Regions from separate parts of the Paraburkholderia sp. PAMB 6770 genome, predicted to be linked through region 4. Evidence: riboswitches for the same ligand, from Rfam matches in the RefSeq annotation. Region 4 holds a riboswitch; each other region holds the start of a gene.
What was found. Region 4 has a riboswitch for fluoride ahead of crcB (fluoride efflux transporter CrcB). Riboswitches for the same ligand answer to the same signal wherever they lie in the genome.
Positions count from the first base shown of each region.

Region 1 (4,105 bases), on a different replicon from region 4:
CGCAAACGGATTGCCGCGGCAGTTGCACCTGTGTGCGCGCCGTCCAGCCGAACGGAAAACCGATTGCGCAGCTTGAGCGGTTTTTCCATCGTGACAGCGGGCGCTCCCGGGGGCGGCATTCCGTGCGACCCGTCGGCTCCACCGACCGATGATGCCCGCCCGAATGCCTCAGCGCTGTTGCGTCGTCTCCCCGAGTCGCTCCGAAGGCACACATGCGATGCCGGATGGCATCACAACGGTTGTGCCGGTGGCCAGGGGGCGAGCAGAAATGAACGATAACGGTCGAAGTCTCAGCTTTCCCGCACTGGACTTCAACCATCTCGCGCCCGTCGCTGGCCGCGCGCGCCGGCACAGGACGTCCTTCGTGCAGAACGCAAACATCACCGCAATACAGGCGCAACACGTAGCGAACGCCACGCAAATCAGATGCGCTCTGCGACCGGAGAATCGTCGCAGACGAGCATACGACGCAGGCAGTTAGCGCCAGGCGGAAAGCGCGCCCCGGTAGAGACGACAGTGGGCAACCGTCGGTCAAATCGGGAGAACAGTGGGAAGCACGATCTCGCATGTGCGTGTACGACGATGGCGGCCGTGGATTGATACAAGGCCTTTCACTGCGATTACCAGGTCGGGGGATGGTTCCTGTTCTTTCCCCATGATCGGCCGCCGCCTCCGCCCGATCTACCCAACCGGGCGTCGCGTTGCCATAGGTTATCCGGGGCACTACACTGACCGTATGGAGATGGCATTCTCCCAATCGCCCGTCCGGGCTGATGATGCCTGCTCGCCAGCATGTCTGGAAACGGGGCGGAGCACGAGCTGAGCTCCGGCCTTAATCCGGAAAGGATCGTGCGAAGCGAGCTCGTTTTAACGGGATCGTGCGGCCCGGCCTGGTCGCTCATCGACTGTATATTGACGGCATAGCCGTCCAGTCGTTAAAGCGAGCGGTCGCGCGCGTGGGAGACAGACATGGAGTTCACGGTCGAAACGCTCGACGCCTGGCGCGCCGAAATCGGTGTGCAGCCATCCATACTGGCCAACAAACTCGAAGCGCTTGGGCGCGCCGGCGCAGACCTCACGCTGGTGCTCGCACGCTTCGATACACTGGATCGCGCACATGGAAGTGTCCTCATTGCCCCCGGGACCGACAACAGAGCAAAAAATGCAGCCCGTGATGCTGGATTCGATCCTGATCACCGATTGCATGTGGTCAGGATCGAGGGTCCCGAGCGGCAAAATCTGACTGCACTGATCATACGGCGCCTCGCTGATAATGATGTAACTATCAAAGGCTTCTGGGCATCCGCAGTTGGGCCGCGTTTCACCGCGGCAATTGCCGTGGATACGATTGAGGACCTGGGGGGCGTGCTGCACACGTTGAGTCAGATCCGGCAGTAGCTGGACTGCCAGGTTTGGCCGCGGTCACCGGACGTTTCGCCACGGTGCCTCCGAAGGTGTTACGCACCGGCGATGCCCGGCATGCAACCCCGCGCCCTGGCGAGACGGCCGACCATCATTTCATGCCGCGCGACCGCGGCACGCAGAACAGGGCGTGCCCTGATCCGGTGGCCGGATCAGGCAAGCGCTGCGTTTGCCCGGCGCGCACTTCCCGCCGCTCACAGGACCGTGTGCCCGGTCAGACGATCGGGCAACTGCGAGAACGTGCGGACGTGCGCCCAAAGTATCCGGCAGTCCGGGACGTTCTTTGAATCAGGCAGCCCGCATCGGCTGATATCAGCGCGTCTCGTCCACGCCTCCAGCCCTGAAGCCCAGACGACACAGCATTTCCTCCAGCGCACCGGCAAGAGAATCGCCCCGCACACGCTCTCCCCCCGGCCCTATCAGCATGAATTCCCCCGTTGCGAACGCGAAAATGCTTACGTGCCCCAGCTGGCGCAATGCAGACTCCCAGGATTCCGGCGCATTCTCGCGCCCGGCGCGGTTTGATGTATCGGTCATATCGCCCAAGAGAATCTTCACCGTGCTACTGTCACGCCCTGCATTGGCAGCGGATTTCGACAGGCGAGGCACAGGCATGCCCTTATATTGGTCTTCGCTCAATTCGACCTGCATCCTGACACCCCGTTATAAAGGAATGGTGCACATACGCGGGCAAACGCACGGGTCAATCACCGTGTTGTCCAGCGGACAAGCCGTTCAGTGATGACGGAAATCGCGTTCGGCAGCCCGAGGTAGGTAGCAATCGCTTCTGCTTCCGCGATGAACCGGTACCGTACGTGCAACCATCGTTCGAGAGGGGGGCAAAACGAATACTGCACATCGGAACAGCCGATCGAGGCAGTAACGGAGGGATTTTTTCATGGCGAACCTACTGTTGTCGTGTGGGATCAGATGAATCTCGCATGCACAAACAGTAGGCATCATCAGCCAGCAAACCCGGCAGTTAAGGAGAATGCCATCTCCTGTGAGAAAGGATACCGCTGCGTATCGGGAATCGCAAGCGTTTATCCGTCGTCCTGCAGCTTCCGCCAGAGCGGCGCACCCTCTTCCGTAAGGTGGCTCACGCTCGCAGAAAGCGCACGCTGTCCGGGCGACAAAACATCGCTGGGGGCAACGCCCTGTATTCCATATCTTTCGCATTCCAGATTAACAGGGCGGCGCAATGAATACCCCGCCCTGAACCACGACGACTCCAGACCAGCCTGATGCCGCCGAAGGGCAGCAAACCGAGGGAACCTCACAGCATCTGTCTCGGGAAGCCACACTTGCCGGTGCAATATCCCGCTCACGCGACCATCCAGGCTGCGGGGAAGTACCGAGGCGCGGCCCTGCTACCAGAGCTGCCGCCCACTACCCACAAGGCAATGATCTCACTTCCGAAATGAACGCACCGCACGAAATGGGCACGACCGGATACGCTTGATACCGACGCTCCCGACATCCCATTGGCTGTCGTAGAAGCCAGATCGGAAGTGAAGCATCGGACACACGCCAGACAATCCTTGTGGTCCACCGGCCCCGGCTTCCGCAAGCGGGCAGGCGTCACGGCAAAGCCGCGGCAGCACCGGAGGGATGAAGTCTTCACAGGTTCCGTATCAAATACTGAGGCTGGCCGGCACACGCGGGCCGTAGCCCTCCACTAGTGCCTCCCCCTGTGAAAAAGAGAAGAGTGAGTCCCGGCAGGATCACGCCCGTCGTCACCAAGCAAACCGAATTCCACTGGCGAACGTGTATAGAAAACGTGAACATGCTCCGTTTTCACAGCGTCAAGCATACGGTCAGCCTCGTCTTCCGTGACAGCGAGGATGATCTGCACTGGCTGGTCGTCGAGTCTGAGCATGTGCGCTGCGTGGTGAGTTCCCGCATGCCCGGTTCCCTCCGCGCAATTGATGACCGTTGCACCGTGAATGCCCTGGTGCTTTGCTTCGTGAAGCAGCCATTCAATGACCGTATGGTGGCCGTGGTGGCGATTCTGTTCGGTATAGAACGTAAGCTGGTAGCCGTTCATGTCTGCCTCCTTCAAACGACACCAGGACACCGTCATGAGAATGGCGGCTCCGGGAGCCCTCAAGTGATTCTAGCGTATGAAAACAGCCCAATCACTTGCTGCAACGCAGCGAAACGTACGCGTGCGCACCACCATGAGGATTTGGGAAAAGCGGCCGGCTCCGAGCCAGCATTTCGATGACGGCGTCGACAGGAATGGCGTCGAAGTCCATCCCTGACCGCGCTTTGTTCCAAAGGTGTCGAATTCGACCGGCGCCCGCGTGTAAAGCAGGCGGGTACCTGTGTTTCGCAGCCGCGCACGAGGGCATCGATCCTTGCATCATCAGCCTCAGCGGCACCCCGGCAGGCTGACCTGCAAGTCCGGAAAATCGCGCGGCATCATGATCTTCCCCTTGGCGTCACCCCCTTTTTCTGCGATTCCGGCAAACACCACGCCAACGATTCCGGCCTGTCCAGTTTTATCACGCAGCCATTCGACCACGGTCACCTGTCTGACTCGATGGCTCCGATACGCACGGATAGCCCGCCCTCTTCCGGAATCCCGCCTCGCGCGGGAGCAAACGGCCATGTCGAGAAATCACAGGCGCGCACCGCGGTGCACACCGCTGCGTGAGCAGAAGACTGCCCGAATGAAAGA
Region 1 is NZ_CM173239.1:347,313-351,417, reverse strand. It holds fluoride riboswitch at 730-790, shown strand; gene AC3AP7_RS19155 (hypothetical protein) at 970-1,398, shown strand; gene AC3AP7_RS19150 (hypothetical protein) at 1,735-2,073, opposite strand; fluoride riboswitch at 2,369-2,433, opposite strand; gene AC3AP7_RS19145 (DUF190 domain-containing protein) at 3,101-3,469, opposite strand; gene AC3AP7_RS19140 (hypothetical protein) at 3,797-3,955, opposite strand.
Region 1: another riboswitch for fluoride. It lies ahead of AC3AP7_RS19150 (hypothetical protein); the one in region 4 lies ahead of crcB (fluoride efflux transporter CrcB).

Region 2 (7,494 bases), on a different replicon from region 4:
CGACGGTCAACACCGTCGCGCGAATGGCGTTCGCCTGAGGCGGAGTAGCGGCGCGCGATCGCCCGGCACCGGTTCGACTACCGCAACGGTTCTACCACATCACCACCTCCCACACGCTCATCCAGCGTGGGTACTTCGGCTTCAATCGATCCACCTGACGGGCACTATCCGGCGAAATCGCGCGCACGAACCGTTATGGCGTTGCCTCGTACCACAAGGCATGCCCCATCCCCGGCGTAGCCATTTCCCGTGGATATTTGCCGGAGCCTGAATCCTGTAGAGCACGACGACGAAACACGGAGCAGCGAATGCCAACGACAGATGCCACGGACCAGACAGAGAAATCCATCAGGTACCACAAGGCCGCTTACAGGTTTGCCGAGGAATTACTTGCTCGCGCCGACGTGATGATAGGCGGAACCCGGCCGTGGGACATTCACCTGAAAGATCGGCGGGTCCCACAGCACGTATTGGCGCGAGGCAGCCTTGGGCTTGGAGAAGCGTATGTCGATGGACGCTGGGAATGTGATCACCTCGATCAGTTCTTCTCCCGGATCATGCGTGCTCGACTCGAAAATGAGGTGCGACCTGGTACCCTGATTCTTCATGCGCTGCGCGCAAGACTGACGAACAGGCAATCGGCAAGACGCGCCTGGCAGGTGGGAGAGCGGCACTACGACATAGGCAACGACTTCTATGCCGGAATGCTGGATCGTCGCATGACCTATACCTGCGCCTTCTGGTCAAACGGCGCACAGACGCTTGATAGCGCCCAGGAAGACAAACTGGATCTGATCTGCCGGAAACTGCAACTTCGCCCAGGCATGCGTCTTCTCGACATAGGGTGCGGCTGGGGCAGCCTGATGGGCTTTGCCGCCGAATACTACGGCGTGAAATGCGTTGGCGTGACGATCTCACGGGAGCAGGTACAGTGGGCAACGCAGCGTTACCGGGGGTTGCCGCTCGAGTTCCGCCTTCAGGACTATCGCACGCTTGACGAGCGCTTTGACCGGATCGCCAGCGTTGGTATGTTCGAGCACGTAGGTATGAAAAATTACCGCACCTACATGGAAGTCGCGCATCGATGCCTTTCCGACGATGGCCTGTTCCTGCTGCATACAATCGGGAAGAATCGTCGTCAGGCGGCGCCCGATCCCTGGATCGACCGCTACATCTTCCCCAACGGGGAACTACCCAGCCTCGACCAGATCGGCGAAGCCGCTGACAGCCTTTTCATCACGGAGGATCTGCACAATTTCGGTGCCGATTATGATCGGACACTGATGGCGTGGCACCAGAACTTCGAAGCTGCATGGCCCAGATTCGAAACCCGACTAGGCGCGCGATTCTATCGGATGTGGCGCTACTATCTCCTTTCCTGCGCGGGCCTGTTTCGCGCGAGGGAGGCACAGTTATGGCAATGGGTCTTCTCAAAGAATGGCGTTCCAGGCGGATACCAGCGCCCGGCACCGCACTCGCTCGGCCTCCGATGAGCGCCGTCCCGTACGGCGTTATAACTCGCTCGACGAAATGACCTGCAACGTGATCCGGGCAGAACGAGCGCCCGGCATTTGCGTGATCGATCCGCAAGCGTCAATCGCCACCTTCATGGACATGCACGTTGTCCAGACCCGCGATCATTTTCAACGACCGGTCAACCGCCTCGTTCTCTTCATGACTGGCGAGTTGCCTGCGGATCGCATCATGCTTCGTGGCATAGCGCCGCAGATCCTCTGCCAGACGCAGCAGGATTGTCGACTCTCTCGTCAATACCCGTTCGACCAGAGCCGGGTCGGACAGCGCAGCGACCAGAGCGGGCAGATGCAGCATGCAGATTCCCGATAGCAGGTCGACGGCATGCTGGGGATCCTCATGCAACCGGCTGGCAATCTCCGTAACGACGCCGGCCAGGGTCTGTTCGCACAGTACGCACAACGCGCAGTCGGCGCGACAGGGAAGCACGTCGCGGTGAACAAGCGTTGCTCCGAAACGCGCGCCCGAGGCGGAACGCCTGAGCGTTTCCGATAGCTGATCCAGAAGCGTGGGGTATCCGACCGCGACACCTCTCGGCACAGATAATGCCGCGAGCTGGCGTGCATGCGTAACACACAACCCGCGTGCCTTTGCGTGGCGGATCTGTGCCTCGGCGCTGACACTTAACTCGTATTGATATCGGCACAGGAAATCGAAGCTGACCGACTGAATACGCTCGCAGATCTCACACGGCGCGAGCCCATCCAGTGAGCCGGTCCCGGTCGCCGTATTCGCTCCCTTCGATAATGGCGTACGACCGGCGTGTCCCCCTTCCGGCGCAAGCCTGCTCTTGAACTGCTGGATCTCCGACGCCGCGGAAGAAAATGCCGTGGACTCGGGATGCAGGCGCGTGAGATCCAGAATCCGTTCGCAGAAGCTCGCCAGGAACGCACGAAGCTTTTCGTTGACCAGAAAACGTAGCAGCTCATCCTCGAGATAGCTTAAGCCGCTCGACTCCAATTCGTGTGGGTTGTCACCCAGCTTCGCGGCAAGCCCATCACGCGCCGACACGGAAAATGCAGAACCGGCATGCGGCCCAAGAACACGGAGCAGTTGCTCATTCACATACTGCAGCCCCTCTCTCCGTTGCGCCTCCGTCACGGTGTCCTGCTTGTTGAGCACCATGAAGACCCGTCGACCATACCGCGCAGCCATCTGCAGAATGGCAAACTCTTCCTCCGACAACGGACTATCGTAGCTTGTGACGATTACCAATGCATCGGCTTCCGGGAGAAACGATTCCGTCGTGCGCGTGTTTGCCTCAACCGCCGACCCCAGGCCCGGCGTATCAATGAAGTGAAATCCCCGTCGCAGGATTTCTGCCGGTAGATGCACTTCGGCTGTCCGGACGTTTCGGACATTACCCGGATTCTTCTGTTGCGTGATGTAGTCGGGCAGTTCATCAACGGCGATTTCCGTTGGCAGGTGCCGCCCGTCATACCGAAGAATCACCTTCTCGCTACTGCCATACATCACTGTCGTGATGACGGATGTCAGCGGCAATATCCCGGTCGGCAGCCGCTCCGTTCCGATGATCGCATTCATCAGCGAACTCTTTCCGCGTCCGAAGCGGCCCACGACCGCCAGATTGAAGCGATCTTCCGCCAGACCGACAAAGCACGCCCGGATCTGATCGCCGGTCTTGTCCGGCAACGATTTTGTTTCATCAAGGAGCGGGCGCAGTATGCCGGCGAGATGAAACTTCGCGTTCTCGTATTCCCGCAGGTCCACTTTCCCTCCTCGGCAACCGCCACGGGACGGGTGCATTCGTACATGCACCCGCATCGACATGCAGGCGATACGGCTGGCCCGGTCACATGACGGCTCGCGCCACCGAACGGCCTGCGTGTCCGGGCGAGGGAACAACTGTGCTCGCGTCGAAGCCGCTGAGCACAGGTCAGCGGGTCTGGTCAGCCCCAATGGGCAATACAGGACAATGCCGTCTCGGGCCATGCCCAATCAGTGTATCGCTCCGCGATGAGCGCAGCAATGTGCACAGGCGGCCGTTGCCCTCGACCCGTTGCACCAGAACGCACTTGTTGTGCGACGAGATCGGGGGCGATAGACTACGTACAGGAGATGGCATCCCTCCTCAAACCGCCCCTACGGCTGATGGTGCCTACGAACCCTGGAACGGGCGTAGGCTGTGTCGCCGACATCCGCGTCCAGTTCGATCAATCCTTCGAATCCGACGCCAATGCAATCCAATCCCCCGCCCTCTGAATGCGTTGCCGCCCTGGAAACCCGTGCGTGTGCCAGTACCCGGCATCGGATCGACTCCATCCCGCCGGACTGTTTGATTTGCCGGCAGGTTGAAGACGTCGACGCCCGCTATTTCGACCGCCTCATGCGCGATACCCGTGCACGACGCGCCCAGGTCGGAAGTATTGCAACAAGCATGGGCTTCTGCGAAACCCATCGTGAATTCGTCACGTCACTCGGCAGTCATGCATCGGAGATCGTCGAAAAGCGCCTTCTCGAGGCTCGAGAGCAGCTTCGTACGCTATTCGGACGCACCAGCCTGCAGGACGAATTGATCCAGGACATCCTGTTTGGCGCGCGTACCCGATGTCCCGCATGTGGATACTTTCACAGAATCGAAGGGAAAGTGCTTGCCCGTGTGCTCGGCAATCTCGGACATGCGAAGTCTGCCCGTCATGTCCCCGCCCTGTGTCTTTTCCATTTGCACGCACTGGTCAATCGCACCGAGCCGCCATTGCGCGGACGCCTGCTAAGACTGCTGCGAACAAAGGCCCGTGCGACATCCGAGGTACTTCGCGCATCCGCGACAGCAGATCCTGACACACGCAACCGCGCAGTATGCCGCCTGCTTTATCCCCTCGAATCCGTGAGCAAACCGGTACGAACGGCCATTCCAGCCTGTCCGGTTTGCAATGCAACTGCAACGGCCAGAGACCGTTGGCTGAATGCGGCGGCCGACAACGTAAGGCTTGAACAACCCGGCTGGATTGCCTTACCCACCTGTCGCAGACATCTGCTGCTATGCATCGCTCACCCGGATACTCGCCTGCAGGACGCTGCGTTTTCGCATTATCTGCACGCTGTGCTTCCCGCGAGCCGGGTACGCGCATCGGCCAACGCGACGCCGCCCCAGCACCGGAAGCGCAGCAAAATACGCTGGTTCGATACGCATGCAGGCGCGCCCGGGCTGGAGGCGTCAGACGTACGCGCGAACGAAATTCCGAAGAACCCTCCCTGCCCCGGCTGTCACGCCGAAGACATCGCTGCGCGCAAAGCACTGGCCGCCCTCGTTGGCAAGATTGCGCGCGTGCCGCGCGAGGCTATCCGTTCGACAACCGCAGACCTTTGCCTGAAACATCTTGCAGAGGCGCTCATCCACGCATCCAGTCCGCAGACCGAAGCGAGTTTCATACAGGCGCTACACAGGAGTCTTCGTCCACACGGCACCAGCGCGGCATACACGAGAGGCCATAACACGCCTCCCGAGGCCACGTCCGATAAACAGGCCTGATCTGCGCTAGCTGACACGCTGACGCCTTCCTACCCAGATAAACACGGGGACGGCCAACCACTGCGCTGCAACGCAAAACGTCATGGCCGCCACCACCGAATGGTCATACAGCCAGCCGGTCACCGCACTTCCAGCGAACCAGCATGCACCGTAAACGGCCGTGAACGTCCCGAACGCGGACGCCCTGCGCGCTTTCCCGACCATGGGGATGACGGCCGCGGGAATAATCGACTCGTGGACTCCCATTCCCATGCCCCATAGTGCTGCGCCAAGTGCCGCGAGCTCGATCCGGTGACTGAGAAACACCAAGGGGGCAAACACAGCGGATACCACGGTCAGCAACGTAATCACGCGAAAGCCGAAGCGGTCGAACAACCGGCCAAGCACAAGCGAAGCTCCGCCGCTGACGGCCATCGCTCCCGCATACAGCATCGGTACTGCGTCGACAGGGACGACGTGGTAACGAGACCAGTGGTACGCAATCAACGGATAATCGGCAAATCCTGCCGCGACGAGTCCGGCACCCGCGAGATACATCCAGTAGCTGCGTGTCCACCCGCCTGCGGAAAGCGGCTCGTCTGCTGTTGTATCCAGGCCCTGCGGCTGGGGAAATGACACGCTCGCCAGCACGACGAGACCCAGGTTGATGATGGCCGGGATCGCGAGTACGGCAAAAGCAAGGCGATAGTTTCCACGGATTGCGATCACCCCGGCAACGACGAGTGGGCCGACCATCGCTCCAAGTTGGTCGAGTGCCTCATGAATGCCGAAAGCCCAGCCATACCCGCCGATCGACTTTCCGGCGCCAGCGAGCATGACGTCCCTCGGCGGATTTCGGATCGCCTTGCCGATGCGCTCGCATACGATAAGGCACGCGGCGCTATGCCAGCTATGCACGAGGGCAAGCAACGGAACGGCCGTCATCTGGACGACATACCCGAAGATCGTGATCGGCCAGAAGCGACGCGTCGTATCCGCGAGTCGCCCGGAAACGACACGTAGCCCGTAGCCGAGCAGTTCTCCGAATCCCACAACGACGCCGATGACGGTCGCCGAGGCCCCCATCAGTCCAAGCCATGGCCCAAGGACACTCCGTGCACCCTCGTAGGTAAAATCGGCGAAAAAACTGAGTACACCGACCAGCAAAACGAAGCGCATTGCCTGGCGCGCGGCGAGGTAGCCAGAAAGGATCCTCACGATTGAGTCCCTCCCCGAGGTCGATTCACGTCTTTTTCCGTAGCAGTTCCGGATGCATGCGGATATACAGCAAAACCAGCCAGCGCTTCGGACATTCACTCGAAACCGACACGATGCGCGGTGGCTCACCCTCGAAGCCAAGGAATCGCCGGGATACGGCCATCGCATAGGCACGCGCTGAATCCTGCGCCAGCCAGGACATGATCATCGGCATCGTCAGTGCACCGAACAGGACGAACCACAATGGAGATACGTCAAGGTGCAGCGCATTGAGGATCAGCGAGAGCACCCATGACAGCACCTCAGTACCGATCAGTGCGTAAGCCGCGAGTATGAGTTGCCCCGTCCCGCTTCGTTTCCGGTCGGGTCCCATGCCATCCCTCCGTCCATGTCGCGCGCAGGTATTCGCCTTGCCGTTATCTGTTCCGCCGTGGCGAAACTCACCTGTACCGACGGAACGCCGCCGAACCTGCGTATCGGGCCCGCTCACCCAGCATCCGCTCGATCGTCAGCAAACGGTTGTATTTCGCCACACGCTCACCGCGCGCTGGCGCTCCTGCCTTGATCTGGCCGCAGTTCAGCGCGACGGCCATATCGGCGATGCTGGTATCTTCCGTCTCCCCCGATCGGGGTGCCACCGTACACCCGTATCCTGCAGCTAGCGCCATTCGGGCAGTGTTGAGGGTTTCGGTGATGGTTCCGACCTGGTTGGGCTTGATGACCACTGCATTGCAGCATTGCTGCGCGACTCCACGTACCAGGAATGCGCGATTGCTGGCGAACAGATCGTCCCCGGTTATCTGCACACGACACCCTAGCTCGCGTGTCAGCCTTGCATAGCCATCCCAGTCGCTATCAACGAGCGGGTCTTCGTAGGAAACCAGCGGATATTGCTCCGCCCACGAGCGACACAGCGCGATCATCGTATCTGTCGGTAGCGTCCTGCGTTCGCTCTCCAGACAGTACTGACCGTCGCGCCACAGGCTCGAAGCAGCAAAATCGATCGCCAATGCGATGTCTTCGCCCGGCCGGTAGCCCGCAAACTCTATTGCACGCACCAGCAATTCCAGTGCGGCCTCGTTCGAGGGCAACGCCGGCACATAACCGCCCTCGTCGCCGACGTTCACGCACAGTCGCCGTTCGATCAGAAGCGTCCGCAAGGCATGATAGGTCTCTGTGCCCTGACGCAGCGCTTCGCGGAAAGTCGGTGCTCCAACCGGAACGATCATGAATTCCTGCAGATCGGGACCGCCGTCCCCGTGGCGTCCGCC
Region 2 is NZ_CM173239.1:354,454-361,947, reverse strand. It holds gene crcB (fluoride efflux transporter CrcB) at 1-38, shown strand, start outside; gene cfa (cyclopropane fatty acyl phospholipid synthase) at 309-1,493, shown strand; gene AC3AP7_RS19195 (dynamin family protein) at 1,594-3,264, opposite strand; fluoride riboswitch at 3,600-3,662, shown strand; gene AC3AP7_RS19190 (hypothetical protein) at 3,731-5,026, shown strand; gene AC3AP7_RS19185 (MFS transporter) at 5,033-6,223, opposite strand; gene AC3AP7_RS19180 (hypothetical protein) at 6,249-6,596, opposite strand; gene eno (phosphopyruvate hydratase) at 6,664-7,494, opposite strand, start outside.
Region 2: another riboswitch for fluoride. It lies ahead of AC3AP7_RS19190 (hypothetical protein); the one in region 4 lies ahead of crcB (fluoride efflux transporter CrcB).

Region 3 (9,206 bases), on a different replicon from region 4:
GCGCGAGTCCTCCAAGCCAGGACACCCATCCGCCCGAGCTCGTGGCATGCCCGACAAAACCGGCGAAGCCGGTTTGTCCGGCGGCACGGCCGAGCAGCAGGATCGCAAACACGAGTGCGACTGCGCCCACTTCGAGCAGCGCAAGCATCAGCAATATCGGCCTCCCCTCGGTCTGGTCGCCGAACTCGCCCATCAGCATGAGCGCACCGCCGAGGCTCATTGCCTCCCATGCGACCAGCAACGAGACGCCATCCTGCAGGCCGAATACGCCGAGCGCGCCGAGCAGGCTCAGCGCCGCCCCCGCACGCCAGCGACCCGGGCGGCTCGCCACGGGCGAACCTAGCCAGCATGCGCAGGCAGCCGGCAAAAGCCCGAATCCCATCAGCCAGAGACCCGCCGGTTCGAGCGCGAAACTCACCGGCTGCCCGGCAATCGCCACCGGCAGAACCACGGGCGTAGTACTGTCCGGCAATACGACAACGCATGCGAGCATCGCGAGGACGCAGCCAGCCACAAGCAACGCCCGGGCGACGCCCTGCAACGGGCGCACCATCGCGAGAACGGCCGCGAAGGCCCACGAGAATGCCGCGATCCCCAACAGAAGATTAGCGCTCAATGATCCCTCCCCGCACCCGTTGAGGCACGCGCCCGACAATCATCAGCAGCGCATGGATCAATGCGGCCGGATTCGGCGGGCAGCCGGGCAGATAAATATCGACGGGCAGCACGCCGTCGAGGCCGTTACCGGATGCGTAGTTGCCGGCTGTCACGCCGCCCGAGACGGCACAGGTGCCGGTAGCGACGACCCAGCGGGGGGCCGGCATCGCCTCCCAGGTTTCCAGCAGCGGCCCTCGCATTGCCTTCGAAACCGTGCCCGTGACGAGCAGCACATCGGCAAAACGGGGAGACGGCGTGAAAAAAATGCCGAGACGATGCAGGTTATAGAACGGGTTATTCAGCGCTTGCAGTTCCGATTCGCAGCCGTTGCACGAGCCAGCGTCGACGTGACGAATATGAAGGCTGCGGCGGAATGGCCGGCGCTCTCGCGCGACGGTCCCGCGGACCGCGCGCCTACCCGGCGCGTCATCCCAGATCAGGTCGGCGCGCTCGCTTACGCCCATGGCCCAATCCGCTGATTCCGTGAACGCGCCCGTCGGGCACACCTGCGTGCAGCGCTGGCAAACGATACAGCGCCCCCAGTCCACCTGCGCCCGCCCCGACGTCGCCCCTTCGCTCGGAAAACTGATTGCGTGCGTGACGCATGCCTGCGCGCACGCATCGCAATCGGGAATACATCGCGTGGGGTCGTAACGGGGCATGCCCAGCACCCCTTGCTGGCCGTGCGCATCACCAGCCAATGGCCAGTCAGTGCTGGCGGCGCCCTCCCGCAAACCGAACCAGGTCCATAGTGACATCGGTCGTTCTCCCTTTCGCGCGGCTCGCACGCTAGCGTGCACAGCCCGAAACCGTCAGGCCGAAGCTCGCTTCGTTGATTGCGTAGTCCATCATGTTGCTGTCGTGCACCGTCGACGGAAACACCCGCCAGTTCGAGAAGGACGGCGACTTGATCTTGACGCGCGCAAGCCTGCCGGCAGCGTCCAGATGAACGGCGTACAGCAGCGTGCCGCGCGGCGATTCGGCCCAGCCCAGCCCTTCAGCGCCAGCACCGGGCACGCACGCGACGTGCAGCGCGCCATCATCGGGGGCACCCTGCCCGATCGCCTCCTCCAGCAGGCCGATACTCGCGCGCAGTTCCGCGACCCGGACCCGCATGCGCGCGCACGCGTCGCCTTCGTGCGCGATCGCCACAGCCGGCTTCAGGACGTGGTAAGCGGCGTATGCGTGATCGCGGCGCAGATCGCGATCGATCCCGGACGCTCGCTCCACCGGCCCGGTTGCCCCCTGATCGAAGGCGAGCTGCTGGCTGAGCACGCCCGTCGAGATCAACCGGTCGAGGTGACTGGACGTGCGTTCGAGCAGGTCGACGTACTGTTCGATCTGCGGCTTGAGCGACGCGATCCCCTCTGCCACTGCATCCATATCGAGCGCCCGGCGAACGCCGCCCGGCCAGATGACACCGCGCAGAAAACGGCTGCCGCTCGCGCGCGCGTTCATCTGCCTGGCCAGTTCTTCGAGCAGCTTGCCTTGCGTCTCGCCGACCTTCAGTGTGGTCGTGTGGCACAGGTGCCCGAGATAGTGCAGATGGTTGTAGATCCGTTCGAGCTCCGCCGCAATCACCCGGTACCAGCGCGCGCTGCGGGATATGTCGCAGCCCGCTGCGTCCTCCAGCGCCTGCGCGAAAGCGAGTGCATGCGCCACGCTGCCGGTGCCGGCGACCCGCTCCGCGAGCAGCGTCCCCGAACCGGTGGCCATCTCCTCGAACTGCTTTTCCATCCCGCGATGTTTGAGAAAGAGGTTCGGGTGGTAGTAAAGAATGCCCTCGCCCATGTAGTAGAAGATGAACTGCGCGGACTCGACCACGTCGGCCCGCACGGGGCCAAAGGGAAGCAGCTGGACGTGCTTGCCGGAGACGCTCGGCAAGACAGGGGCGGGCAGCCTCGCTGCCCTGCTTTCGCCCGCCTGGGCGGACGGTTCGAGCGGCCCCCTCGGCGCGTGTGGCAAAAAAGCGGTCACCAGCCGCTCGGATTCGGGATGCCCGGAGAACATCACCCCGCTCATCTCCATCACCTCACGTTCGTGCCAGCCCAGCAACGGGCAGATTGCCGCCAGACTCGGCACCGCCTCCCCGCCGACGTCGACCGACCAGCCCGTGAATCGCCGCTTGCCCGGCAGCGTGGCGACGTAGCGCAACTGCGCGTGCGAAGACGTCGGATACCACGCATAGACGGCCTGCATCCGGCCCCCCATGGCCAGCAGTTGCCGCGCGCGCGACGGCAGCTCGTCGCGCCGGACGGTTTCGTATTCGCAGTTCCTCACCGGGCCCCTCCACCGAGATCAGCCGCCACGTTCGAGAAGAAATGCCACAGACCCTGCGGCCACCAGATCCCGAACACGAAAACCGGTACGAGCGCAAGCCACATCGGCAAGGTCATCCAGACACTCGCCGCGCGGCGCGTTTCGCCGGGCACTGAAGCGGGCGTCGCCGGTGGCGTCGCCAGATACATCGTGCGGAAGTGATTCAGAAAGCCGACGAAGATCACGATCAGCAGCACGAGCAACACGATCACCGCCCATGCATTGGGGGTCGCGAAACCGGCGCGCATCAGCGTTACCTCGCTCAGGAAGAGTCCGAAGGGTGGCGCACCGGTGATCGCGACCGCGCCTGCCAGCCAGAGCGCGCCCGTCACGGGAAACCGGGACCACACCGCGCGGATTGCGCCGATATCCTTGGTGCCGTACACCCGCATCACGTTGCCTGCGCCGAAAAACATCAGCGATTTGTTCAGCGAGTGATTGAGCATGTGATAGAGCGTCGCCGCAATCGCCAGCGGGCCGCCAAACCCGAACCCGAGCGCGAGCACGCCCATGTGCTCGATGCTCGAATAGGCCATCAGGCGCTTGATCCCCTCCTGCCGGACAATAAAAAGCGCTGCGACCAGCAGCGAGAATGCGCCGAACGCAACCAGTACGGTGCGCGCCAACAACGAGTGGTTGACGGCGTCCGTGATAGTCAGGAAACGGGCTATGCCGAGCATCGCCGTATTCAGCAGCGCGCCGGAGAGCATTGCGGACACCGATGCCGGGCCTTCGCTGTGCGCGTCGGGCAGCCACGTATGCATCGGCGCGAGGCCGGCCTTGGTGCCATAGCCGACCAGTAACAGCAGGAACGCGGTCTGGGTAAGCGCCGGATTCATGTGCGGCGCGGCCGCGCGCAGCGTCGCCCATGTCATGTCGTACGTCGGACCGAGAACGAGGCTGCCGGCCCAGTAGAACAGTACGGTTCCGAGCAGGGCGAGACTGATGCCGGCGGACACCACGATGATGTATTTCCACGCCGCCTCGATCGACTCTTCGCCGCGCTCGAATCCGACGAGGAAAGTGCTGACGAGCGTGGTGAGTTCGATCGCGATCCAGTACACGCCGATATTGTTCATTAGCGGGGCGTAGATCATCGTGGCGGCAAACAGCGCGAACAGCGTATAGAAACGCGGCAGGCGGGCCTCCTCGTCGGTGAGCAGGCGCATGTATCCCACCGCGTAGATCGAGGCAAGCAGATAGACAACGCACGTGCAAACCAGCATCCACGCACCGAGCGCGTCGAACACCACGTAACCCTGCACGAAGGTCCGTGTCACGCCGGCATGCGCGGCCAGCCAGAGCGCCGCCGCGACGCACGCCAGGGCCGCGGCAAGGTTCGCGAACTCCGCGATCCGGCGACGCCGGCACGCTGCCGAAACGGCCGCGGCGACGAGCGGGGCGCCGAGCATGACAACCAGCCCGCATTCCATCATGTTCACCCCACGAGACGCCGCAGTTCACGGCTGCTTGTACTGCCGACGTGCGCGACCAGATAACGCACGAGGACACCGAAGCTCACGACGATCACCAGCAGATCGAACAGCAGCACCAGTTCGATCAGCAGCGGCATGCCCGGCACGAGAATCTGCGAACCGAGAAAGATGCCGTTTTCGAGAATCAGCAGCCCGAGTACCTGGCTGATTGCCTCCTGGCGCACCGCCAGCATCAGAAAGCCGATCAGTTTCATCGACAGCATCACGGTCAGCGCCAGCACGACTACCGTTCCGCCCAGTCCCAGTGCGTCGCCGAGGCGGTTCGACACGACGAACGCGAACAGCACGAGTAGCGCACCGAGCACGAGACTGGAACCCGGCTGCAGGATCACGTGCAGTTCGCGCTCGACCGCAAGACGCGCGATGATGCGCCAGATCAGGTACGGCAGTACCATGCCGCGAAACAGAACCGTCAATGCCGCGACCAGGTAGAGTTCGTGATAGTGCCCGTAGTAACCGACCGCGCCTGACAGCGCGGCAATCAGCCATGACTCGACGGTGAAGGCGATCAGATAGTCCCTGAGCCAGCGTGAGCCGAGCATCACGAACGCAAGCAGCAGGCTGCCGATCGCCAGAAGGCTGAAGAGCGATGCGGCGAGCGGACTGAGATGAGCGAGCAGCATGGGTTCACCGGAGCTGGTTGGCCGCGATCGCGAGCACGGCGAGCATGAATGACGCCGCAAGCGGCTCCTGGTAACGGAAGAATCGCAGCCGCGACTGCCCCGTTTCGACCAGCACGACGACGAGTGCGACGACCAGCATCCGCGCGAGCAGGCCCGCGGCCGCGGCGGCCGCGCCGAGTGCCGTACCGTGCCGGGAAAGCCCCCATGGCAACGTCAGCACGTTGCAGAAAATCGTGTAGAGGATGAACTGCTTCATCATCGACGCCCACTTCAATAGCGCGAGCAGCGGCCCCGAGTACTCGAGTATCCGTGCCTCCTCGATCATGTAGATCTCGATGTGCGTACTCGAATGGATCGGCAGGCGGTCCGTCTCGACCAGCAGCAGCACGAAGAACGCGAAGACGAGAAACAGGTGTGCCGGACTCCAGTAGAGCGACGGCTGCTGCACCAGCAGATGGTTGACGACGAAAGGCAGCATCGATTTGGCGAGCAGTGTAATGCCCACCAGAACGAGAATCAGTGTCGGCTCGGCAAGGATGCCGAGCATCACGGACCGGCTCGAACCCATGCCGCCATACGCGCTGCCCGAATCGAGCCCGGCGAGCATGATCGCAAACGACCCGAGCGTCAGGATCAGACCGCCGCCGAGGATGTCGCCCATATCCGATAATGGCAGCGGAAAATCAGTCAGAACCGGGATCAGGATCGGCACCGTCATCATGCAGGTGAACGCGACAACCGGTGCACACCAGTAGATCCACGACGCCGAATGCGGCACCACAAGCTGCTTGCAAAACAGCTTGCGCAAATCCCGATAGGGTTGCAGGATGCCCGGTCCCCGGCAGCGCTGAACGCGCTCCTCCCATTGCAGGATCACCCCCTGCAGCAGCGGGGCGAGCGCAAGAACACTCATCACCTGCGCGATCTGCAGCACGATGGCGCGCGCGGTCATCGCCGGACTCCGGCACGCGCCCGCCCGAACGCCGGCGCGCGCGGCACGGCGCAACCAGCGGTGCACCGAAGCACAGGACGGATGAAGTTATGCCATGGCCACTCGCCGTTGCATCCCATGTTATTCACATTTTCAGGCACACAATGCCCGGGATGCTCGTGAAGGCGAGCCGGCCAATAATACCTACCGGCCCCGGCGCCCGGGGACTGGTAGGCATCATCAGCCGCAGGAGAACACGCGGCGGTTCAGGGAGAATGCCATCTCCACAAATTTGACTACGAGTATAGGAAACGCGCCAATACATGCAAGGTCGCATGCAGCCGCGAAATATGCCTCCTAATGCGATCGTCGTCCAAAGAGCGGAAAATGTTTCGTCCGCTCAGTCTGCTCATCCACGCCAATGAGTCCGAATTCAATCGGCGAGCGCGTATAGAACACGTGAACGTGTCCGGACCTCACGAGATCGAGCATCCGCTCCGCCTCCTCATCCGTCACCGCGAGGATGATCTGGACGGGCTGGTCCGAGAGACTGAGCATGTGGGCCGCGTGATGTGCGCCCGCATGCCCCGTCCCCTCTGCGCACGTGATCACCGTGGCACCGTGGATGCCCAGTTGCTTTGCCTCGTGCAGCAGCCATTCGCAGACGGTCTGATGGCCTTGGCGGCGATTCTGCCCGGTGTAAAAAGTAAGCTGGTAGCCGTTCATTTCATCCTCCGTCAAACGACACCAGAACAAGGCTACAAACGTAACCGTTCCGCGGACGCCCCGCCCGCAAAACTATTCTAGTCCATGAAAGGAATGCGCGGAGCAGGCGCCGTGCGGGTTACCCGTATCGCTGGAACACCGCCGAACCGGCGTACCGGGCCCGTTCGCCCAGTAGTCTCTCGATCGCCAGCAGCCGGTTGTATTTCGCCACGCGCTCGCCGCGTGCCGGTGCGCCGGATTTGATCTGTCCGCACCCGAGCGCGACCGCGAGATCCGCGATACTGGTGTCTTCGGTCTCGCCCGAACGGTGCGAAACGAGGCACGTGTAGCGGGCCGACAGCGCAAGCTGGGCGGTATCGAGCGTTTCCGTCACTGTCCCGATCTGGTTCAGCTTGATCAGAATGCTGTTGCAGCAGCCCTCGTCGATACCGCGCTGCAGAAACCTGCGGTTGGTCACGAACAGGTCATCGCCGACGACCTGCACCCGCTTGCCCAGTGCATCGGTCAATGCGGCAAATCCCGACCAGTCCGTGTCGGCAAGCGGATCTTCCAGCGACACCAGCGGATAGCGGTCGAGCCAATCGCTCCAGTAAGCGATCATCTCCTGCGAGGTAAGCGCGAGACCGTCGCGGCTCAGGTGATACCGGCCGCCTTCGTAGAAAGAACTCGCTGCCGGATCGAGCCCGATCGCGATGTCCTCGCCGGGGCGGTAGCCCGCCCGCTCGATCGCTCGCATGATGACTTCCATCGCCGCGGCGTTTGACGGCAATCGAGGGACGTAGCCGCCCTCGTCGCCCACGTTGGTCGACGCTCCGGCCTCCGCGAGGACGGCGCCCAGCGCGTGGTACGTTTCGGCACCATAGCGCAACGCTTCGCGAAACGTGGGCGCACCCAGCGGCACGAGCTTGAACTCCTGGATATCGGGCCCGTCGTGCCCGTGCTTGCCGCCGTTGAGCACGTTGAACATCGGGACGGGGAGCACGTGGACGTTGCTTCCACCGAGATAGCGAAACAGCGGAAGTCCGCTATTCCGCGCCCCAGCCTTCGCGCACGCGAGTGATGCTCCCAGGATCGCATTGGCGCCGAGCCGGCTCTTGAACTCGGTGCCGTCAGCTTCGATCAGCTTTTCGTCGATCGCACGCTGGTCGTCAACGCGCATCCCGCTCAGCACCCACGCGATGTCCTTGTCGACGTGTTCGACTGCCTTCAGCACCCCTTTTCCCCCGAAGCGGTGCGGATCGTGATCGCGCAATTCGACGGCCTCGAACTCCCCGGTCGACGCGCCCGACGGGACCGCTGCCGTCGCGGCCACGCCGTTCGACAACGTCACGGTCACCGCCACCGTCGGGTTGCCCCTGGAATCCAGAATCTCGTCGCCAACAACGCTTTCAATCAATGCGGATGTACCCATCGTCGTTCTCCCGGTGCACCTGGCCGTCGCGCCCGGAACGCGAAACGGTCAGGCGTGTTGCAATAGTGACGGCCAGCGGGGGCCCGTCTCACACATGCGCTTCGGAAAATGCATTGCTAGCGCGCCGGATCGCGTCGTGGGCCGCGTCGGTATTGGCCCAGCCCTCGAACCGGACCCACTTCCCGGCCTCGAGCTTCTTGTAGTTTTCAAAGAAGAACTGAATCTGGTCCAGCGTGTGCGCCGTGACGTCGGACAATTCGCGGATATGGCGGGTCTCGGCACACACGCAATCGACAGGCACTGCAATCACCTTCTCGTCAGGCCCTGCCTGGTCGGTCATGTTCAGCAAACCGACCGGGCGGCATTGAATCAGCGCGAGGGATGACAGCGGAAACGGCGTGATCACGATGATGTCGAGCGGATCGCCGTCGCGCGCAAGCGTTCCCGGAATGAAGCCATAGTTCTGCGGGTAGCGCATCCCGGCCCCCATGATCCGGTCAACCCTTAGCAATCCATATTTTTTGTCCGCCTCGTACTTCACCGGTTCGCTTTGGGCAGGAATTTCAATGATCGCGTTGACGTCGAGCGGCGCGTTCTCGCCGGCGGGAATGTCGTTGAAGTTCATCACGTGCCTCCCTCAGCGCCTAACGTGTCGTACTCGATGGCGCCTCGTGTGTAGAACAGACGAATACCGCCACCGCGAAGCTGCTGGAGGAGCACATCGATCCGTGCATCCTCGGCAATGACGGTCACGCAGACTGGCTGGTCGTCCAGTTCGAAGAAGCGCGCCGCGTGGTACTTGCCTCTCGCGTCGATCCCCTCGGCAATCTCGACGACCGTCGCACCCTGAATCCCGGCCCGCTTCGATTCGTCAAGGATCCAGTCGACCACCGACATATGCCTGACGCGCTGGCTGTGGTTCGCCGCGTAAACAGTAAGCTGGCTCCCCTTCATGGCAGCCTCCGCGCCACGGCTACGGGTCTTCCGGTCACAAAACGCGGACGAGCCGACGTGTCGCGAACCGACGCCGGCGGATAAGGAAT
Region 3 is NZ_CM173239.1:371,203-380,408, reverse strand. It holds gene AC3AP7_RS19305 (proton-conducting transporter transmembrane domain-containing protein) at 1-616, opposite strand, end outside; gene AC3AP7_RS19300 (NADH-quinone oxidoreductase subunit B family protein) at 606-1,415, opposite strand; gene AC3AP7_RS19295 (hydrogenase large subunit) at 1,447-2,937, opposite strand; gene AC3AP7_RS19290 (proton-conducting transporter transmembrane domain-containing protein) at 2,934-4,412, opposite strand; gene AC3AP7_RS19285 (hydrogenase) at 4,415-5,095, opposite strand; gene AC3AP7_RS19280 (respiratory chain complex I subunit 1 family protein) at 5,100-6,047, opposite strand; fluoride riboswitch at 6,251-6,321, opposite strand; gene AC3AP7_RS19275 (DUF190 domain-containing protein) at 6,384-6,752, opposite strand; gene eno (phosphopyruvate hydratase) at 6,871-8,163, opposite strand; gene ppa (inorganic diphosphatase) at 8,252-8,788, opposite strand; gene AC3AP7_RS19260 (DUF190 domain-containing protein) at 8,788-9,117, opposite strand.
Region 3: another riboswitch for fluoride. It lies ahead of AC3AP7_RS19280 (respiratory chain complex I subunit 1 family protein); the one in region 4 lies ahead of crcB (fluoride efflux transporter CrcB).

Region 4 (9,206 bases):
CGCGATCGAGCGGCTCGCGTACCAGCCGCTGCTGCGTGCCCCGCGGCTGTCGATCCTGATCACCGCGCTCGGTGTGTCGCTCGCGCTCGAAAACGGCGTGCTGCTGCTGTACGGCGCCGGCTTCAAGACCTACCCGCACCTGCTCACGCAAGCGGGTTTTTTCATCGGCGGCGTGCAGATCACGTATGCGCAGGTCGGGATCGTCGGCGCGAGCTTCGCGCTGATGTTCGCGCTCTACTTCTTCGTGCATCACACGTTCATTGGCACCGCGATGCGCGCGCTCGCGATCGACCAGGACGCCGCGCGCCTGATGGGCATCGAGGTCGAGCGGCTGATCCAGCTGACGTTCTTCGTCGGCTCGGCGCTCGCGGCGGTGGCCGGCGTGATGGAGGGGCTTTACTACACGCAGATCAACTTCTTCATGGGCTTCGTGCTGGGACTGCGCGCGTTTACCGCCGCGGTGCTCGGCGGGATCGGCAATATTCCGGGGGCGATGGCGGGCGGCATCCTGATCGGGCTGCTCGAAGCGTTCGGCGCGGGCTATGTGTCGTCGCAATGGACCGACGTGTTCGTGTTCGGCGTGCTGATCGCCGTGCTCGTCGTGAAGCCGACCGGGCTGTTCGGCGAACGCGTGGTCGAGAGGATGTAGCCGGTGCGCGCGCTCGCCCCCTCGTCCGCCGTGCCGCGCCGCGTCGCCGGCTTCGGGCTGTTTGCCGCGGCGGCCGCGCTGCCGGCGGTCGCGAGCAACTACATCGTCGACGTGGCGCTCACGATCGTCACGTACTCGATCCTCGGGCTCGGGCTGAACATCGTGGTCGGCTATGCGGGGCTGCTCGACCTCGGCTACGCGGCGTTCTTCGCGATCGGCGCCTACACGACCGCGATGATGGAGACGCTGCTGCATCTGTCGTTCTGGGAGACCTTGCCGTTCAGCCTCGTGTTCGCGGGCGCCTCGGGCATCGTGATCGGCTATCCGACGCTGCGGCTGCGCAGCGACTATCTGGCGATCGTCACGCTCGGCTTCGGCGAGATCGTGCGCATCATCGCCACCAACCTCGACATCACCGGCGGGCCGAACGGCATCTACGGGATCGCGAGTCCGAGCCTGTTCGGCTATGAGATCGCATCGCCGCGCGCGGTCTACGAACTCGGCATCGTGTTCGTCGGCTGCGTGCTGGTGTTTGCGATCCGTCTCGGCCAGTCGCGCCTCGGCCGCGCGTGGACCAGCATCCGCGAGGACGAGTCGGCCGCCGAGGCGGTCGGCGTGCCGACGCTGCGCACGAAGCTGCTCGCATACGTGATGGGCGCGCTGATCGGCGGGCTCGGCGGGAGCCTGTTCGCCGCGCGTTTCGGCACGATCGACCCGACCGGCTTCACGTACCTGCAGTCGGTGACGATCCTGATCATCGTCGTGCTCGGCGGGCGCGGCAGCATTCCCGGCGTGCTGATCGGCGCGGTGATCGTCGCCGGGCTGCCGGAGATGCTGCGCTTTCTGAGCCTGTGGCGCATCTTCGGCTTCGCGATCGCGCTGGTGATCCTGATGTTGTTGCGTCCGCAAGGATTGTGGCCCGCATCGCCGCGCCGCGCCGTGCCGCCGCGCGCGGCGGACGACGAGGCCGGCGCCGCGCCGGTGCGCGCGGTCGTGCCCGGCGAGATGCTGCTCGACGTGCGCCACATCGAGCGGCGCTTCGGCGGAGTGCGCGCGGTGGCGGACGTGTCGTTCACGGTGACGGCCGGCGAGATCCTGAGCATCATCGGGCCGAACGGCGCGGGCAAGACCACCGTGTTCAACTGCCTGACGGGCGTGATCCGGCTCACCGGCGGCGAGGTGCGCTGGCTCGGCGTGCCGCTCGCGGGCGGCGCGCCGCACCGCATCGTCCATCGCGGGATTGCGCGCACGTTTCAGGGCATCCGGCTGTTCGGCGACATGACGGCGTTCGAGAACGTGCTGGTCGGCATGGACCATCGCTTCCGCGCGCCGGTCGTCGCCGAGCTGGCGGGGCTGCCGTCCGCGCGCGCGGAGACGGCGCGGCATGCGGCCGACGGGCTCGCGTGGCTCGACTTCGTCGGACTGCGCGCGCGCGCGTGGGAGCGCGCGGCGGACCTGCCATATGGGGATCAGCGGCGGCTCGAAATCGCCCGCGCGCTCGCGAGCCATCCGCGCCTGCTGCTGCTCGACGAGCCGGCGGCCGGGATGAATCCGACCGAGAAACAGGCGCTGATGGAGCTGATCCGCCGCATTCGGGCGCACGGTGTGACGGTGCTGCTGATCGAGCACGACATGATGCTGGTGATGGGCGTGTCCGACCGCATCGTCGTGATGGATCACGGAGTGGTCATCGCCGAGGGGGAGCCTGCGCGCATCCAGGCCGATCCGCGCGTGATCGACGCGTATCTGGGCACGGCCGACACCGACGAGACGGCCGACGACGGCAAGGCCGGGGAGGCGTCGCTGTGGGACTCCTGAGCATTCGCGATCTGCACGTGAACTACGGCAAGGTCGAGGTGCTGCACGGCATCTCGCTGGAGGTCGGCGAGGGCGAGATCGTCGCGCTGCTCGGCAGCAACGGCGCCGGCAAGACGACGACGCTGCGGGCGATTTCAGGGCTGATCCGGCCGCGCGCCGGTGAGATCGCACTCGACGGGCAGGTCGTGAACGGCTGGCCCGCGCACCGCATCGTGCCGCTCGGGCTCGGGCACGTGCCGGAGGGGCGGCGCATCTTCAGCGCGCTGACGGTCGAGGAGAACCTGCGGCTCGGCGGCTATCTGATCCGGCGCGACGCGGCCGTGCTCGACGCGCGCATGACGGCGCTGTACGAGACGTTTCCGCGTCTGCTCGAACGCCGCAGCCAGCTCGCGGGGACGCTGAGCGGCGGCGAGCAGCAGATGCTCGCGATCGCGCGCACGCTGATGCTCAAGCCGCGCCTCGTCGTGCTCGACGAGCCGTCGATGGGGCTCGCGCCGAAGCTCGTGCGCGCGATCTTCGGCATGATCGGGCAGATCAGCCGCGAGGGGACGTCCATTCTCGTGGTCGAGCAGAACGCGCGCCAGGCGCTGAAGATCGCGTCGCGTGCATACGTGCTCGAAAGCGGCCGCATCGCGCTGAGCGGCCCCGCGCAGACGCTGATGAAGGACAGCCGCGTGCAGGCGGCGTATCTGGGCGGCAGCGGAGCGGGCCTGGCTCGATAGCGCTGGCAATGGCGCTGGCAATGGCGGGCGCGGTGCGTGCGCAACGCCGCTAGAGCAGCCACTCGACCGAATGCAGCAGCCGTCGCATCTGGGGCGTCGCGGCATCGATGCTCGCGCGGATCGTTCCGATCAGGCAGTCGATGAAGCATGCGGCCGCGGCGCTCAAACGGATCGCCCGCTGCGTCGCGGCCTGTGCGGTCCGCCGGCGAGCGCATCCAGCGACGGCGGCCGCGCGTCGAGCGGCGTTGCTGCCTCGGCGACGCCGCCGCCCCCCGCGAACGCACGACGCCATGCAAGCGGCGTCGTCTGCCTGAGCGCGCGAAATTGCCGGTTGAAGTTCGCGACGTTCGGGAAGCCGGCGCGCGATGCGATCACCGAGACGGGCCACGTCGTGTCGGCGAGCATCCGGCATGCGTGGCCGATCCGCACGCGCGTCAGGTACTGCCCGACGCTTTCGCCGAGGTGCCGCACGAAGTAGCGGTTCAGCGTGCGTTCGGACAGGCGCGCCGCCTCGGCCAGTTCGCGCAGCGTGACGCGTTGCGCGAAGCGGGCGTCGATCACGGCGAGCGCGCGGTCGATGCGCTCCGGCTCGTGCCCGGACGGCCGCCCGGTGTGCACGTCGTCGAACGCGGCGGGCGACGCGAGCGGCGTGGCGTCGCAGTCCGCGAGTGCGCACAGGAGGTCGAGTGCCGCGCCGAGCCGCGCGCGCGGCGCCGGCGACAGCAGCGCATCGAGCCGCTGCGCGGTCCCCGCGCCCACCTCGGGCGCGAACGCGAGCCCGCACGCGGCGCGCCGCAGCAACTTGCGCAGCGCCTCGTATTCCGCGCAGCAGTCGGCGATGCGCCGCGCCCAGTCGCCGTCGAACCAGACGACGACAGCCACCTGCGGCGCGAGCGCGTCGATCGAGCGGTTCGACGACCACGTATGCGGCAAGTCCGGCGGCACGAGCACGAGGTCGTGATGCCCGTAGTGGCCGATCGAATCGCCGATATAGCGCTTGCCGCGGCTGTTCAGCGTGAGCGTCAGCTCGTACTCGGGATGGCGGTGCCACTCGAACGGAATGCGCGGCAGCTTGCGGTGGAACACACGGATCGAGCAGCCGGCGTCCATCGTCACGTGTTCGTACGCGGGTTTCATTGTCTGAATGCGCAAAAAGGCTGTCCGGATTGTATCGCTTCGGATGCGCGCGCGGCGCTAACCTGTGGGCACTTTCACTCACCCGGAGACCGACGTTGGACGCCTTGCACATCGAAGACCTGCCCGCGGCGATTCGCGCCGCGAAGCGCCAGTTGCGGCAGAACCTGCCGCATTATCGCGAGGTATTCCGCGACGTCGAGGACGATATCCGTCGCCAGGCGGCGCACATCGTCGCGCAGCGGCAGCGCGGCGAGGCGGTGATCCCGGAGATCGCCTATGCGGACATCGCCGGCCAGTGCGTGAGCGACGCGGCGATCGCGGCGCTCAGGACGCGCGGCGCGTGCGTCGTGCGCGGCGTGTTCGATGCGTCGCGCGCGGCCGCGTGGGACGACGCGATCGCGCAGTACGTCGACCGCAATCGCCTCGACGAAAAGCTGGCGCGCCGCGCCGAAGACCGCTATTTCGGCAACCTCGCGTCCGGCAAGCCGCAGATCTACGGCATCTACTGGTCGCCGCCGCAGGTGGAGGCCCGCCAGTCGCCCGAACTCACGCTGACGCGCATCTTCCTGAACCGCCTGTGGAAGTGGCAAAGCGAAGGGCGCACGCACTTCGACCCGGACCGCGTGAGCGTGTACGCGGACCGCCTGCGGCGCAGGCCGCCCGGCTCCGCGTCGCTCGGACTGTCCGCGCATTGCGACGGCGGCTCGGTCGAGCGCTGGCTCGACGACGGCTTCCGGCGCGTCTACCGGCACGTGTTCAGCGGCGACTGGCGTCGCTACGACGCGTTCGACGCGGCCTATCGTCCCGCGGCGCGCGAGATCGCGTCGCCCGCCGTGTGCTCGATGTTCCGCACCTTCCAGGGATGGACCGCGCTCACCCCGCAGGGTCCGGGCGACGGCACGCTGCAACTGGTGCCGATGGCGAACGCGATGGTCTATGTGCTGCTGCGTGCGCTGCAGGACGACGTCGCCGACGACGACCTGTGCGGCGCGCGGCCCGGCCGCGCGCTGTCGATCAGTCCGCGCTGGCATGCGCCGCTGCACGACGCGCTATCGTCGATTCCGCCGATGCAGCCAGGCGACGCGGTGTTCTGGCACAGCGACGTGATTCATGCGGTCGAGGACGCGCATCGCGGCGCCGGCTACAGCAACGTGATGTACATTGCGGCCGCGCCGGGCTGCGCGAAGAACGACGCTTATCTGAAGCGTCAGTGGCCGGCTTTCCTGAGCGGCGAGAGCCCGCCGGATTTTCCCGCGGATCACTTCGAAACCGGCTTCAGCGGCCGCGCGGGCGAAGCGGATCTGAGCGCGGCCGGCCGGCGGCAGCTCGGCTGCGACCGGTAGCGGGAGGGGGCAGGGCGTTCCGCGCGCCGTGCGCACGGCGCGCGGAATGCCTTGACGCACGGAGTCGGAATGATAGACTCCGCACCTGGAGATGGCATTCTCCCTTAACCGCTCGTTCCGAGCCGATGATGCCTACAACCCGTCACGCGAGCACGCCTTTGTGCGCGGCTCGCGCCGCACGTGTTTCTTTCTGGGGCATCGTCATGTATCTCTCGATTCTTGCTGTCGCAACGGGCGGCGCATTGGGCTCGTTGCTGCGCTGGGCGCTCGGATTGCGGCTCAACGGCCTGTTTCCCGACCTTCCGCCTGGCACGCTCGCGGCCAATCTCATCGCAGGTTATGTGATCGGCGTCGCGGTCGCGTTCTTCGCGCGGCTGCCGGAGCTGCCGGGCGCGTGGCGGCTGTTCGTCATCACCGGGCTGATGGGCGGTCTGTCGACTTTCTCGACGTTTTCCGCGGAAGTCGTGGCCGATCTGCAGCAGGGCCGCTTCGGCTGGGCGGCGTGCGAGATCGTCGTCCATGTCGGTGCGTCGCTGCTGATGACGACGCTCGGCATCGCGACAGTGAGCGCGGTCGCGCGCGTCGCGCTCGCGTAGCGCGCGTGATGCGTGCGATGCGCATCATGCGTGGCGGCGCCGCACGCGGGCGCGTCTAGCCGGCGATCAGACCGCGCGCCGCGAGGCTGCGGTACAGCGCGCGTACGCCGAAGGTCCACGGTGCGATCCCGGTGGAGAGGCCCACGGTGTTGACGAGCGCGCCGAGCGACGGCGTCGAGATCGTCACGACGTCGCCCAGATGATGCGTGAAGCGGCCGCCTTCGCTGTCGCGGTCCTTGACCGGCGAGAACATCGTGCCGAGAAACAGCATGAAGCCGTCCGGGTACTGGTGATGCGGGCCGCAGGTCTGACTGACGAGCTCGAGCGGATCGCGACTGATCTCGGCCATGTGGCTCACGCCTTCGAGCACGAAGCCGTCCGCGCCTTCGATGCGCAGCGACACGCTCGCCGCGCGCACCGTGTCGAGCGTGAAGGCGTCGTCGAACAGCTGCACGAAAGGTCCGATCGCGCACGAGCCGTTGTTGTCTTTCTCGATAGCCGTCGGGAGCGGCGCATCGCGACGGGCATCGCGCGCATTGCGAGCCGGATCGCGCAGACGCTGTAACGTGCGATGTGCCGCAGCGCCGCCGCCGTTATCGCGCATCGTCGATGCCGCGCGGACCTTAAAAGAATCTTCACCGGCGCGACGCGTGTGCGACAGTCCCGCCCCCCTACGCTAGCCACGCAGTCCTGACCTTTCCCCTGCCGCCGTCCCGCGTCAGACTGCCTCGCACCGTTGATCCGGTGCGAGCGGGACGCCCTGGAGGAAGACATTCATGAAACGCTGCTTCAGATTGATCGTGCCCGCCGCGCTGGCGGTGCTGAGCGCATCGGCGCTCGCTTCGACCACGCTCACGCCCGCCGAGTGCCACGCGTACCCGTTTGCGCCGGCTCACGGCGTGGTGACGCACCGGGACCTGATGCGCGAGCTGACCGAACTGGAGTCGGTCGGTTATCGGCCCGCAATCGACAACTACTCGCCGGACCTCGACGATGCGCGCGCCCGTCTGATCGAAAAATATCGTTCGGATTGCAGATTATCTGGCGATGCGGCCCTGTCGCCGGGACTGGGCAGCTGAGCGTGCGCGCATGCTTCGGCTCCGCCTGCGCCGGATGATCCGCCTGTCCGTCATGTGGCGTGCGACGCCGCGCGCGGCGCGCACGGTCCACGACGGCCGGTTGCCGTGCGGCGTCGCCGTGCACGCTGCACGCTGGCGCACGAGCCGATAAAATAGCGGGCAGTCCTCCATTGCCGGCCCGCCATGCACTCGCACGAATCCGTCCCGCAGCTCGATCTGATCCCCGCCGGCGCGCTCGGCGATCATCTTCCGGCGCATGTGATTGCGCATTTGCCGGCCGAAGGCGTCGCGGTCTTCAGCGTCAGCGACGACGCGTCGGATACCGCCGCCTTCAGTGCGCGCTACGGCTTCGGCCTCGAAGACTGCGCGAACACAATTGTGATCCGCTATCGGAAAGACGGGGCCGAGCAGTACGCTGCCATCGTCACGCTCGGTGCGCTGCGGCTCGACATCAACGGCGCGGTGAAGACGCATCTCGGCGCGCAACGGCTGTCGTTCGCGAAGCGCGAGCTGGCGGTCGAGCAAAGCGGGATGGAGTTTGGCGGGATCACCGCATTTGGCGTGCCGGCCGACTGGCGCATCCTGGTCGACGCGGCCGTGATGGCGCGCCGCCAGGTCGTGATGGGCGCCGGGGTGCGCGTCGCGAAACTGCTGCTCGACCCGGCGTTGCTGCGCGCGCTGGCGAACTGCGAGGTCGCGGCGCTGACGTTGCCGGCGGACTGAACGACGCCGTGCGTTTTCTGGCCGGCGCCTGATCACAGGGTTGGAGTTGCGCGCCGCGTGCGGACGCGCTGCGCCCACACGGAGAGCACCCTAAAACGGTATATACTGTTTATACCGTTTAAGAAAGGGAGCATGTGATGAACGAACCGGGCGTCAGGAAGCCGACCCGCAAGGCCTTCCATTTTCCGAAGAGCGCGTCCGCCGACGGTGCCGACGCCGCGGCCGCCGCACCGCAGGCGGTGCGCGGCCGGGCTGCGGCCCGAGCGAAGCCCCAGGCCGATGCGAAAGCCGACGCGTCCCCGAAGACGAACGCAAAGACAGTCGCAAAGACGAACGCAAAGACGGGCGCAAAGACGGGCGCAAAGGCGAAAGCCGACGCGCGCGTGACGGCGACCCCGGCGCGCAAGCCCCGCGCCGCAGCCGCAGCCGCAGCCGATCCGGCAGCGGTGGAGACGAGCGTTGCGGCACCGGCCCCAGTCGCGGCGGACGGCAAGGCGTCTCGCGCGAGAAAGGACGTCGCAAAGAAAGGCGCGGTGAAGAAGGAAACCGTGAAAAAGAATGCGCCGAAGAAAGACGCATTGAAGAAGGAAAAGGTCGTGCGCGACAGCTTCACGATGCCGAAGTCCGACTATGCGAAGATTGCCATGCTGAAGCAGAAAGGCCTGCAGGCAGGGCTCGAAGTGAAGAAGAGCGAGGTGCTGCGGGCGGGACTGCTGCTGCTCGAACGTGCGTCGAGCGAGGATTTTCTCGCAGCAGTCGCGGCGGTGGAAACCGTCAAGACCGGCCGTCCCGCGAAGGACTAGAGCGCGCATCGGCGCGCACGGGCACGCGTGCCGGTGTCGCGGGCCGGGATCGGGCGGACGGCGCAGCGCCTGTCGTGGTTGTCGTGCGTATGATGTCCGCGCAACCCGCGCAACCCGCGCAACCCGCGCAACCCGCGCAACCCGCGCAACCCGCATGGCCGCGCGGGCAGTCACCTTGCCCGCGGCGCGTTCAGCCGCGCGTGCCGCGCGCGATATCGTCGCCGGCCTGCGGCGGCAGGCGGCGCGTGACCGGAATCGAGGCGAACGAGCACAGGCCGACCACGAGGAACGCGGGCCAGAAATCGCTCCATGCGATCTGGGCATGTCCGTGCAGCG
Region 4 is NZ_CM173238.1:2,278,743-2,287,948, reverse strand. It holds gene AC3AP7_RS10345 (branched-chain amino acid ABC transporter permease) at 1-649, shown strand, start outside; gene AC3AP7_RS10340 (branched-chain amino acid ABC transporter ATP-binding protein/permease) at 653-2,467, shown strand; gene AC3AP7_RS10335 (ABC transporter ATP-binding protein) at 2,455-3,189, shown strand; gene AC3AP7_RS10330 (cupin domain-containing protein) at 3,352-4,326, opposite strand; gene AC3AP7_RS10325 (DUF1479 domain-containing protein) at 4,422-5,669, shown strand; fluoride riboswitch at 5,748-5,811, shown strand; gene crcB (fluoride efflux transporter CrcB) at 5,873-6,265, shown strand; partial or broken gene AC3AP7_RS10315 (fumarylacetoacetate hydrolase) at 6,321-6,758, opposite strand; gene AC3AP7_RS10310 (DUF4148 domain-containing protein) at 7,042-7,344, shown strand; gene AC3AP7_RS10305 (YbaK/EbsC family protein) at 7,528-8,067, shown strand; gene AC3AP7_RS10300 (hypothetical protein) at 8,186-8,680, opposite strand; gene AC3AP7_RS10295 (hypothetical protein) at 8,664-8,870, shown strand; gene AC3AP7_RS10290 (MFS transporter) at 9,061-9,206, opposite strand, start outside.